Regions from separate parts of the Streptomyces violaceoruber genome, predicted to be linked through region 1. Evidence: riboswitches for the same ligand, from Rfam matches in the RefSeq annotation. Region 1 holds a riboswitch; the other holds the start of a gene.
What was found. A riboswitch is a leader RNA that binds a small molecule or an ion and turns the genes downstream of it on or off. The one in region 1 is predicted to bind cyclic di-AMP.

Region 1 (5,826 bases):
CGCCCCGGAGGCCCCCTACGCCGCACAGGCCCCGCACTACCCGTACGTGCCGCCGTACCACCCGTACGCCCCGCCCGGCCCGCAGCGGCCGTAGGTCCGCGCCGCGACGGCCGCCCGCTCAGGCGGACGCCCGGGTGAGCCTTCCGACCTCGTCGTCCGTCAGGCTCAGCTCGGCCACGCCCAGCAGCGCCGGCAGCTGCTCCACCGTGCGCGCGGAGGCGATCGGCGCCGCCACCGTCGGCCGGGCGGCCAGCCAGGCCAGGGCGACCGTGGCGACGGGAGCCTCGTGGGCCGCGGCGATCTCGTCCAGGGCGGCCAGCACCCGGCGGCCCCGCTCCGTCTCCAGGTGCTTCGCCGCCCCGCCCGCCCGCGGGCTGTCCACCTCCGTGCCGGGCCGGTACTTGCCGGTGAGGAAGCCGGCCGCGAGGGCGTAGTACGGCACGGCGGCGAGACCCGCCTGCTCGGCGAGGTCGCGCAGTTCTCCCTCGTACGTGTCTCGGGAGACCAGGTTGTAGTGCGGCTGGAGGGCGACGTACCGGGCGAGGCCCTCGCGGTCGGAGAACTCCAGGGACGCCGCGAGCCGCTCGGCGGAGATGTTGGAGGCGGCGATGTGCCGCACCTTGCCGGCCTTCACCAGTTCGTCGAGCGCGCCGATGATCTCCTCGACCGGCACTTCGGGCTTGTCGAAGTGGGTGTAGTACAGGTCGATGTGGTCGGTGCCCAGGCGGCGCAGCGAGGCGTCGGCCGCGGCCTTGATGTTCGCGGCGGACAGGCCCGGGTACTCGGGGTGCTGGCTGACCTTGGTGGCGAGGACGACGTCGTCACGGTTGCCGCGGGCCGCGAACCACTGGCCGAGGACGGTCTCGGACTCGCCGCCGCTGTTGCCGTCGACCCAGGCGGAGTAGGAGTCGGCGGTGTCGACGAAGTTGCCGCCGGCCGCCGTGTAGGCGTCCAGGACGGCGAAGGACCGGTCCCGGTCGGCGGTCCAGCCGAAGACGTTGCCGCCGAGGGCGAGGGGGAAGACCTCGAGGTCGGAGGAGCCGAGCTTGCGCAGAGAAGTCATGTAGGGAGTCAACGACCGCGCCGGAGCGGGGGATTCCGGCAGGCGCGCAAAATCCCCGCAAACCGGCAGCCCTGGCGTCGGGGGGTCGCCGTCAGGACCGCCGGGGATCAGCGGGGCGCGCGTCGTGGGCGGGGCGGATCAGGGGGTGAGCCCCTTGCTCTGCAACCAGGCCATCGGGTCGATGCCGGTGCCGCCGGCGGTGTGGACCTCGAGGTGGAGGTGGGCGCCGGTGACGTTGCCGGTGGCGCCGACGCGGCCGATGACGTCACCGGTGGTGACCTTCTGGCCGACGCTGACGTTGATGGAGGACTGGTGCGCGTACCAGAGCTCGGTGCCGTCGTCGAGGGTGAGCACCGTCTTGTAGCCGTACGACCCGTCCCAGCCGGCCGACGTGATGGTGCCGCCGTGCACCGCCTTGAGCAGCGTGCCCGTGGGGGCGGCGAAGTCGAGGCCGGTGTGGTGACCGGAGGACCAGAGGGAGCCGGCCTGGTTGAACGTGGAGGAGATCGTGTACGAGGAGGTCGGCAGCGTGTACTGCTTGGCCAGCTTCGCGAGCCGTTCGGCCTCGGCCTTCTTCGCGGCCTCCTCCGCCGCCTTCTTCTTGGCGGCGGCGGCCTTCTCCTCGGCCTCCTTCTCCGCCTTGGCGGCGGCTTCCGCGGCCTTCTTCTCCGCCGCGGCGGCGGCCTCGGCGGCGGCCTTGGTCTCGACCTGCGCCTGCTGCTGCTCGGCCTGCGCCATGATCCGGGCCCGCAGCGACTCGCCGGCGCCGGTGGTGTCGGGGCCCTCCGCGCTGTCGGCGGCGACCGCCTGGGTGATGCCGCTGAGCGGGGTGGCGGAACCCTCGGGCTCCGGCTCCTCGTCACCGCCGGGCATGAGCGAGCCCACGTTCGGCAGGTCCGGCATGGAGATGGACACCGGGGGCTTGCCGGTCTGCGCGCTGGCCATGCCGCCCGCTCCGACGGCGGCTATGACACCGACGCCGAGGACGGTGGAGCTGCGGGCGAGTCCGCCGCGCTGCTTGGCCACGCGGTGCCGGCCGCGTACGGGGCGGATGGATTCCGCGGTGGGATTCCACTCCTCCCAGGGACCCTCTTCGGCGCGGTAGCCGTCGTAGCCGAAGGTGTCGGTGCCGTGCCCACTGGGCGCGGACGGGGCCTCGGGGGCAGGCCGGTTTGACGCCACGTGGGCGTACTCCTTTCCTTCCTTTCGCCTACCGGGTTAGCTGACGGGTTCGGAGCAGGAAGGTCTCCTACGGGTGCCTGCCGACCGTGTTCCCACGGCGGCATACGCCCGATTCACCCCAATGTGGTGGTTCCCCGGTTCCCTTGCGGGATTCGGCGCGTGCGCACGGAGCCGCCTTCTGTGACGGCTGGGACGACCGCGCTGCGTTATCGAACGTTAATAGACGCGAGGCTCCGATTCCAAGCCGTTCCTCTTGATCATTACCGAATACCGCCGGGACGTACACCTCACGGCCGGTGAAAACCGGGCGAGTTGACCCCGCTCCGGTATTCCCCTTCACGGCACTTTCTTCTGACGGTGTATCAGTTGTTATGCGGAGGGGGGTCGCACTGTCACGGCTCGTCACAATGATCATGGTCGGCGCGTCGGGGACGCCGGACGGCGAGCAGCGCCATGTCGTCCGCCATGCCGCCCCCGGAGTGCCGGCGCACGTCCTCGGCGAGGGTGTCGAGCAGGGTCGCCGGATGCGGGAAGACGCGGCCGGCCAGCCGCGCCTGCGGATCGTAGAACTCGCCCTTCGCGTCCCGGGCTTCGGTCAGTCCGTCGGTGTAGAGCAGCAGCGTGGCGCCGCCGGGGAAGGCGACCTCCTCCGCCCGGTCGGGCCACACGCCCAGTTCGCCCATGCCGAGCGGCAGCGCCGACTCGTGGGCGGGCAGCGGGCCGAGGGTCCCGTCGCCGTGGAGCAGCAGGGGCGGCGGATGGCCGCGGTTGACGATGCGTACGGTGCCGTCGCCGTGCGGGAGTTCGGCGAGGACGGCGGTGGTGAAGCCCTCGAAGGCGTCCAGCCCGTCGCGCCGGGTGCCCTCGCGCGCCAGCGCCCGCTCCAGGCGCTGCGCCACCGCCTCCAGTGTCGCCTCCTGCTCGGCCGCCTCCCTGAAGGCGCCGATCACGACGGCGACGGCGGCCACCGCGCCCATGCCCTTGCCGCGCACGTCCCCGACGATCAGCCGGACGCCGCGGGCGCTGTCCTGCACGGCGTACAGGTCGCCGCCGATGAAGGCGTCGGCCTGCGCGGCCTCGTAGCACACGGCGATCTCGAAGCCGGCGATCCGCTCGGCGGGCTGGGGCAGCACCGCGCGCTGGGCGGCCTCGGCGATCTCCCGGACGGAGACGAGGCGCTCGCTGCTGCGGCGGACCATGCCGTTCACGAGGACGGCGAGCACCGCGACCGTCGCGATGGTGATCAGCTCGGTGAGGGAGTCGACGTAGTGGATGACGCCCTTGCCGAGTTGCAGTCCGATGACCGCGACGACCACGGCGACACCCGTGAGCGCCGTGCCGCGCCGCGAGTAGAGCGGGGCGGCGACCAGGGGCGCGGCCGTGTAGAGGGGCCCGGCGGTGAAGTACCTCGGGGTGAAGATGTCGTACAGGATGGCGACGACGATCAGCAGCACGGGGAGCGCGTGCACGAAGGTCCGCCCGGCCCGCCGGCGGGGCGGTGGTCCGGAGGGCGGCACGGGCGGCGTCTCGTCGCCGAGGCCGAGACCCGGGTCGGGCACGGGGTCGCCGGGGAGCCGGCCACCGGCCCTGGCGGCCGCTCCCTCGTCGTCCACGTCACCTGGCCGCACCACTCGTCTCCCGCCGCCCCGTACGTCCGCGCCGCTTGCCGTCCCGCACTCCAGGGTTCCGGGGGCGGGGACGGGCGGCGAGCGGTGAGGGGCCGACCGGATGACACGCGGCACCTGCCGGAAACGCACCGAGGGCCGGAACCCTTTCGGATTCCGGCCCTCGGCCTTCAGTAGCGGGGACAGGATTTGAACCTGCGACCTCTGGGTTATGAGCCCAGCGAGCTACCGAGCTGCTCCACCCCGCGCCGTTGTGTTCACCACTGTACGTCATCCCGGGGGTGGAATGCACATCGGTATCTCCTCGCCCCGCTCTCCCTACCCCTCCAGGTGGCGATTGGGCGCCTTCGCCCGCTGCGCGTACTCGGCCAGTACGACGACGGCGGCACCCGCGGCGGTGAGCACCCCGCTGCCGTCCGCCCCCGCCACGAAGGTGTCCGGCTCCCGCCAGGCGGTGACGACGCGGCGCACCCCGGCGTCGAGGATGAGCCGGGCGCAGGGCGCGGGCCGGGAGGCCCGGCGGGCACACGGCTCAAGGCTGCTGTAGACGGTGGCGCCGGGGAGCCGCGGGTCCTCCGGGTCCACCTTGGCGAGCGCGGCCTCCTCGGCGTGTACGACCGGATCACCGCCCTCCCGCGAGTGACCCCGCGCCAGCTCGCTCCCGTCGGCGGCGACCACGACCGCCCCCACGCTGAACGCGGTGTCCGACGGCGGACACAGCTCGGCCAGCTCGCAGGCGAGCGCCAGCCAGTGCCGGTCGGCGGCGGCGACGCGGTCACCGGCGCCGGGTGCGGTCGGCAGGTACCGCATCAGCACCACGTCCTCGATCCGCCGCGTCTCGACCAGCCGCAGCCGCCCGCCCTGGTAGGCGCCGGGCCCGAACAGCCGGGGCGCGGCCGGGTCCCCCACGAACAGCGGCGCGAGGACGAGCTGGAGTTCGTCGGCGAGTCCCTGCTGGAGCAGCTGGGTGTGGACGGTCCCGCCCCCTTCGACCATGAGCCGCCGCACGCCCCGCCGGTCGTGCAGGTACTCCAGCGCCGCCCGCCAGTCGAGGTCCGCCCCCAGGGACACCACATCGGCACGGATCCCGAGCGCGCGGGCCCGCCGGGCACCGTCGTCCGTGGTCAGCAGCACCTTGTCCCCGCCCGTGTGCCAGAACCGCGCCGCCGGGTCCAGCTCACCGCTGCCGCTGACGGTGACCTTGAGCGGGTACTCCGCCCGCCCGTCCGCGACCCGCGCGGCCCGCCGCTCGGCCGAGTTCACCAGCAGCCGCGGATTGTCGGCCCGGACCGTCCCGCCCCCGACCAGGATCGCGTCCACGGAGGCCCGCACCCCGTCGACCCGGTCGAAGTCGGCGGGGCTGGACAGCAGGAGGCGTTCGGGGCCGGTGTCGTCCAGGTATCCGTCGAGGGAAACGGCGGCGGAGAGGAGGACGTGGGGAAGGGGCATGGGTGGGCACTCCCGGGAGGCAGACGGGCGGCGGGTTCCGGCGGGCACACACTAGGCGCCGCTGCTGCCGCTGCGGTTCACCGTGGCCCGTGGACAGGCGCCGCCCCCTCGACTCCGCCACCCGCGGCGCGACCGCGAGGCACCCGGTCAGCCGGATCGCGGTGCAGCGGACCTCCGCGTCCGGGGACACCGGGTCGTCCAGGACGCCGCGCGCCGAGCGGAGTACGTCCCGCCCGCCGGCGAGCTGCCGGACCTCCGTCTCGTCGGCGAACCGGGACACGAATCCGCTGCCGTCGCCGGGAGCGGGGAAGCAGGGCTTGCCCTCGGCCGACGGCCAGGGCAGCAGCCGTAGCGCGGTGTGCGGTGCCGTCACGCGGCCGCCCTCCGCGCACCGACGACGTGCCGGTCAGGTCGATGCCGAAGTCGGCGGCGAGCACGAGGGCGAGGCGGCGGTGCCGCTGTCGGTCCGGTTCCTGCTCGTGGGCGGCGACGCAGGGGCGGACGAGG
Region 2 (5,826 bases), 490 kb from region 1:
GGGCCGGCCGTCTCCAGGATCTGACCGGTGACCAGCCGTTCGAAGGCGAGGGCCTGGACACGGACCGCCTCGGGGCCGAGGTCGGCGAGGATCTGGGAGGCACGGGCGAACAGGAAGTCGCCGGTGAGGACCGCGACCGAGTTGTCCCAGCGGGTGTTCGCACTGGGCACCCCGCGCCGCACGGCGGCCTCGTCCATCACGTCGTCGTGGTACAGCGTGGCCAGGTGGGTCAGCTCCACGACCACGGCCGAGGGCACGATCCCGGGGGCGTAGGGGTCTCCGAACTGGGCCGAGAGCATCACCAGCAGCGGCCGGAACCGTTTCCCGCCGGCCCGCACCAGGTGCTGGGCGGCCTCCGTGATGAACGGCACCTCGCTTTTGGTTGCCTCAAGCAACCCTTCCTCGACAGCAACCAATCCGGCCTGGACATCGGCTTCCAGAGCCTGGTCCCGCACGCTCAGCCCGAACGGCCCGACGACGGTCACGAGGGGTCTCCTGTCTGCTGGTGTCTACTGGCGATTACCTGGTTTGTCGATAGGTCGCTGCCACCACTCAAGTCAGCGTATCCGGTCACGTTTCGATCACCGCTAGCGCCCACCGTTACAGGCTGGTCGGTATCGGATCATGAACGGTATGTTTTTGATCAGGTGATATGAGCAGATTTTGATTGATATCGCCAGAGGGGACGAGCCGGAGCCGGAGGGCGAACGGGCCGGAGCCGCCACCAAAGACCCCATCACTCCTCCCAACGGCCCGCACTTCGAGAACGTCACCCGATCGACACGCCCACCCCTTCCTTATTCGCTCCCCCTCCGCCGCCCTCTCCCCTTCCCCGCTTCCCACCCCTCCCCGCCCGACACCCGAAGCCGTCCCCACCCGCAGCCCATTGGCGCCCAGTTGGGGTTAATGCCCCATTTGCCGTGCTTGTTGAAGCCAGTGAGTTGGCTCACTCCGGGCGACCCGCAGGCAACCCGACCGGAACCTGTGCCCTCCCTTTGCCCCGCAAGCCAGTTGGGGATTGGCAGCAGCAAAGGATCAAGAGCCTCATAGGCCTCAGAACAAGGTCAACAGGCACGTTGGGTGATTCCTGCACTTGTTCCGGACATGTGCTCTCGCATACGTTCCCGGCCTGTCGGGTGGACGCCGAATCCTGCCACCGCCCGTCGCACAGTCATCCATCCAACAAACTCGCAGGCAGGAGCGGGGGACCCAGGTAAGTCGCCGCACCGGTCACCACCGGAGCGGCTCGGGGTGAAGCCGTACCCGTCAGGGCACGGCCGGGCACCTCCCCGCCCGAACCCGACAGCTCACCTCGCAGGCGTAAGGAGAGGGACACCGCATGTCTGCCAACGGTCAGAACCGTCACGCCCGCACCAGCCGCCTCGCCCGCAAGCTCGCCGTGGCCGGCACCGGTGCCGCGGTGCTGGCGCTGCCGCTCATCGGCGCCACCACCGCCTCCGCGGCCACCCCGGCCGCCGCCACGACCGCCACCACGGCGGCCACGGCCTACCCGGACAACCTCGACGGCTGGATCCGCGAGTCGCTCGACATCATGGCCCAGCACGGCATCCCCGGGACCTACGAGGGCATTCACCGCAACATCATGCGTGAGTCCTCCGGCAACCCGCTCGCCATCAACAACTGGGACATCAACGCCATCAACGGCACCCCGTCCAAGGGTCTGCTCCAGGTGATCGACCCGACCTTCCAGGCCTACCACGTCGAGGGCACCTCCTGGGACCCGTACGACCCGGTCGCCAACATCACCGCCGCCTGCAACTACGCGGCCGACCGCTACGGCTCGATGGACAACGTCTTCAGCGCGTACTGAGCCGTACGCCGCCCGAACCTCGCCTAAGAGGTACCGAAGATCCGCTCGAGGACGACGGCCACGCCGTCGTCCTCGTTCGTCGTGGTGACCTCGTCGGCCACCGCCTTGAGTTCGGGGTGCGCGCCGGCCATGGCCACACCGTGGGCCGCCCACTGGAACATCGGGATGTCGTTGGGCATGTCCCCGAAGGCGATCGTCCGCCGCCGCTCCAGACCCAGGTGCTCGGCGGCCAGCGCCAGACCGGTGGCCTTGGTGATGCCGCAGGGCTGGAGCTCCACCGTGCCGGGCCCCGACATGGTGACCGTCGCGAGGGAGCCGACCACCGCGCGAGCCGTCGCCGCCAGTTCGTCGTCGGTCAGCTCGGGGTGGCGCAGCAGCACCTTGCTGATCGGCGTGGACCACAGCTGCGCCCGCCGCTCGACGCGCACCGCGGGCAGCGTCGGGTGGGGCATCAGGTAGTCCGGCTCGATGAGCGTCAGTCCGTCGACGCCGTCCTGGTCCACGGCCGCGTGCACCTGGCCCACCTCGGCCTCGATCTTGCCGAGCGCGGTCTCGGCCAGCTCCCGGTCCAGGGTGACCGACCACAGCATCCGGTGCGCGCCGGCGTCGTAGACCTGCGCACCCTGTCCGCACACTGCGAGTCCCGTGCAGCCGAGCCGGTCGAGCAGCGGGCGCACCCGGGGGGCCGGGCGCCCCGTCACCACCAGGTGGCGCGCACCCGCCCCGGCTACCCGTGCCAGCGCGGCCAGCGACCGGTCGGAGACGGTGTCGTCGCCTCGGAGCAGCGTGCCGTCCAGGTCGGTGGCGACGAGTGAATATGCGGTGCGGTCCATGATCAGAGAATACGGACACGGCACCCGTCGGACTCACCCGTGACCGCTTCCGAACGAGGGCGTAGCGAGTGCGCTCGAACCCGCACGGCGTTGCACGACGACGCCCGATGATGTCCGAAACCTGACACATCATCGGCTAAAGCCGGTTCGGGGCCTGTGCACCGGTTGGCGGCGGCATGGCACGCCACCTGCCCTCCGGGCGCTCGCGGCGGTGCCTTCCGCCCCCGAACCCGGACCGGCCGCCGCCGCCTTCGGCGGCACTGCCCAAGAGCGGCACGTCACCCGTAACGTGTGGCCCGACCGCGTGCGTCACGTGACGCACCCCGATCACGTGACACAACGGCATACACCGCACCCCGGCACACTTGACACACTCAGTACAACCGCCGTCACACAACGGCACACACGGCGCGCACGGCGCACATGGCGAGCACGAAAGCGAGGCAGCACCCGATGCCCCCCTTCGATGTCCCCGAGGGCGACCCCTTCGGCCCGCACAACCTTCCGTACGGCGTGTTCTCGATCCCCGGCTCGCTCGACCGGACGGACCGGACGGACCGGACGGACCGGACGGTGGGCGTCCGGCTGGGCGACCACGTCCTCGACGCGGGGGCGGCGGCCCACGCGCTCGGCTCGCCGTACGCGGCCCTCCTCGCGCAGCCCACCCTCAACCCGCTGCTGGCGGCCGGGCGCACGGCGTGGTCGGACGTGCGGCGCGCGCTGACGGCGTGGGTGACGGTGCCCTCCCACCGCGAGACCCTGGAGCCGTTCTTCCACCCGCTGTCGTCGGTGACCCTGCATCTGCCCTTCGAGGTCGCCGACTACGTCGACTTCTACGCCTCCGAGAACCACGCCCGCAACGTCGGCCAGATCTTCCGCCCCGACGCCGCCGACTCCCTCACCCCGAACTGGAAGCACCTCCCGATCGGCTACCACGGCCGCTCCGGCACGGTCGTCGTCTCGGGCACGGACGTCGTGCGCCCGTCGGGGCAGCGCAAGGCCCCGGCCGACGCCGCACCCGTCTTCGGTCCGTCCGTCCGGCTCGACATCGAGGCGGAGGTCGGCTTCGTCGTGGGTGTGCCGTCCGAACTGGGCAGTCCGGTCGCGCTCGGCGACTTCCGCGAGCACGTCTTCGGGCTCTGCCTGCTCAACGACTGGTCCGCGCGGGACGTCCAGGCCTGGGAGTACGTCCCCCTCGGTCCGTTCCTCGGCAAGTCCTTCACCACGTCGGTGTCGGCGTGGATCACCCCGCTGGACGCGCTGGAGGAGGCCCGGGTGGCACCGCCCGAGCGCACGCACGAGCTGCTGCCCTACCTGGACGACACGGACACCGACCAGGACGCCCCCGGCGGCTACGACCTGCGGATCTCCGTCGCCGTCAACGGCCACGTCGTCTCCGAGCCGCCGTTCTCCACCATGTACTGGACGGCCGCCCAGCAGTTGGCCCACATGACGGTCAACGGAGCCTCGCTGCGCACCGGCGACCTCTACGGCTCGGGCACGGTGAGCGGGCCCACCGAGCGGGAGCGGGGTTCGCTGCTCGAACTGACCTGGAACGGCCGCGACCCGCTGGAACTCCCCGACGGCAAGCGGACGTTCCTGGAGGACGGCGACGTGGTGACCCTGTCGGCCTGGGCCCCGGGCCCGGACGGTGTCCGGGTGGGGCTGGGAGAGGTGACCGGGCGCGTGGTCGGCCGGGGGGTCGAACAGGGCGTCTGACGGTTCGGGCGCGACGGCCACGGCTACGGCCACGGCCGACGGGATGCGGGGCCTGTATACCCGCCTGTACGCCCAGGGCCTGTACGTGTACGTCCAACGTCCGTACTCCCACGGTCCGTACACCCGAGGTCCATACGCCCGAGGTCCGTACGCCCCGGTTCCGGAACCGGTGCCCGCCGACACCTGACTCACACCGCCCGGCCCCGTCATACTGGCGTCGGGCGGTGTGCGCACACGGCCCGGCCCAGCACCACCCCTGTACGGCCAGATCCGCCCATCCTTCGACCAGGATCCGGAGCCAGTGGCATGACCGTCTGCCTGCTCCTGCTGTTCGTCGTCGCCGTGACCGCCGCGGTGCCGGTGCCCCGCGCGCTGACCCGTTCCGCGTGGCCGGAGCGGGATCCCGTGGTCGGGCTGTGGGTGTGGCAGTGCCTGGTCGCGACGGTGCTGCTGTGCTGTCTGACGGCACTCACCCTCGGCGCCACCGCCGTCTTCGGGACCGTCCGCGCCCAGCTCTTCGCCCCGGCGCCACCCGCGGTGACCGCGGCGTACAACCTCTCCGCCGGCCCGGTCTGGGCGGCCGCCCTCACCCTGCTGCTGGCGGCCGGGGCCGCCTGGACGACCGCGATGCTCGCCCGCGAGCTGGTCGAGGCCCGCCGCCGACGCGCCCGGTCCCGCGCCCACCTGCGCGAGCGCGCCCCCGACCTGCCCGCCGGGCTCCCGGCGGCACGTGGTCCGCTGCTGGTCCTGGAGGACGAGTACCCGGACGCGTGGTGGATGCCCGGCAGCCCGCCCCAGCTGATCGTCACCACCGGCGCCCTGCACCGCCTCACCGACCATCAGCTCGACGCCGTCCTCACCCACGAGCGAGGCCATGCCCGGGCCCGCCACGACTGGCTGCTGCACCTGTCGACCGCCCTGGCCACCGGTTTCCCGAGCGTGCCGCTCTTCGCCCACTTCTGCGACCAGACCCACCGGCTGGTCGAGCTCTCGGCCGACGACACCGCCTCCCGCCGCTGCGGCCACCTGACCACCGCGCTGGCCCTGATCGAGCTGAACCAGCACCGCGGTGTCCTCTCCTGCGCCTCCAGCCACCGCCTCCTCGGCGAACGCGTCGACCGCCTCCTGGAACCCCGCCCTCGCCTGCCCCGCCGCCACCGGGCCCTGACCACGGCAACGGCTGCCCTGGTCCCGCTCATCCCCCTCCTCATCACCTTCGCCCCGGGCCTGACCGCCCTGGCCTAGCCGCCGCCCTCGATCTGCCGCGCATCCTGCGGCTGGGCCACGCCGACACGTTCGCCGCTCGGTGATCTCGACGCCCCGGTGCGCATCGAGGCGGTGCGCGGGCCCCGACCGCGCGGTCCCCGTCCTCGCCAAGGCCCGCGCCGACCGGAATGCCGACGTCCGCAAGGCGGCCGTCCTCGCCCCGACCCGGCACACGGA

Region 2: another riboswitch for cyclic di-AMP. It lies ahead of R2E43_RS15525 (transglycosylase SLT domain-containing protein); the one in region 1 lies ahead of R2E43_RS17875 (M23 family metallopeptidase).

Annotation. Positions count from the first base shown of each region.
Region 1 covers NZ_CP137734.1:4,013,032-4,018,857, forward strand. Annotated here, with positions in the region: gene R2E43_RS17865 (PrsW family intramembrane metalloprotease) at 1-94, shown strand, start outside; gene R2E43_RS17870 (aldo/keto reductase) at 119-1,063, opposite strand; gene R2E43_RS17875 (M23 family metallopeptidase) at 1,202-2,245, opposite strand; cyclic di-AMP (ydaO/yuaA leader) riboswitch at 2,256-2,413, opposite strand; gene R2E43_RS17880 (PP2C family protein-serine/threonine phosphatase) at 2,638-3,873, opposite strand; tRNA gene R2E43_RS17885 (tRNA-Met) at 4,045-4,118, opposite strand; gene R2E43_RS17890 (dihydrofolate reductase family protein) at 4,189-5,319, opposite strand.
Region 2 covers NZ_CP137734.1:3,522,282-3,528,107, forward strand. Annotated here, with positions in the region: gene R2E43_RS15520 (polyprenyl synthetase family protein) at 1-485, opposite strand, end outside; cyclic di-AMP (ydaO/yuaA leader) riboswitch at 1,170-1,335, shown strand; gene R2E43_RS15525 (transglycosylase SLT domain-containing protein) at 1,340-1,831, shown strand; gene R2E43_RS15530 (HAD family hydrolase) at 1,855-2,664, opposite strand; gene fahA (fumarylacetoacetase) at 3,118-4,383, shown strand; gene R2E43_RS15540 (M56 family metallopeptidase) at 4,690-5,628, shown strand; gene R2E43_RS15545 (hypothetical protein) at 5,690-5,826, shown strand, end outside.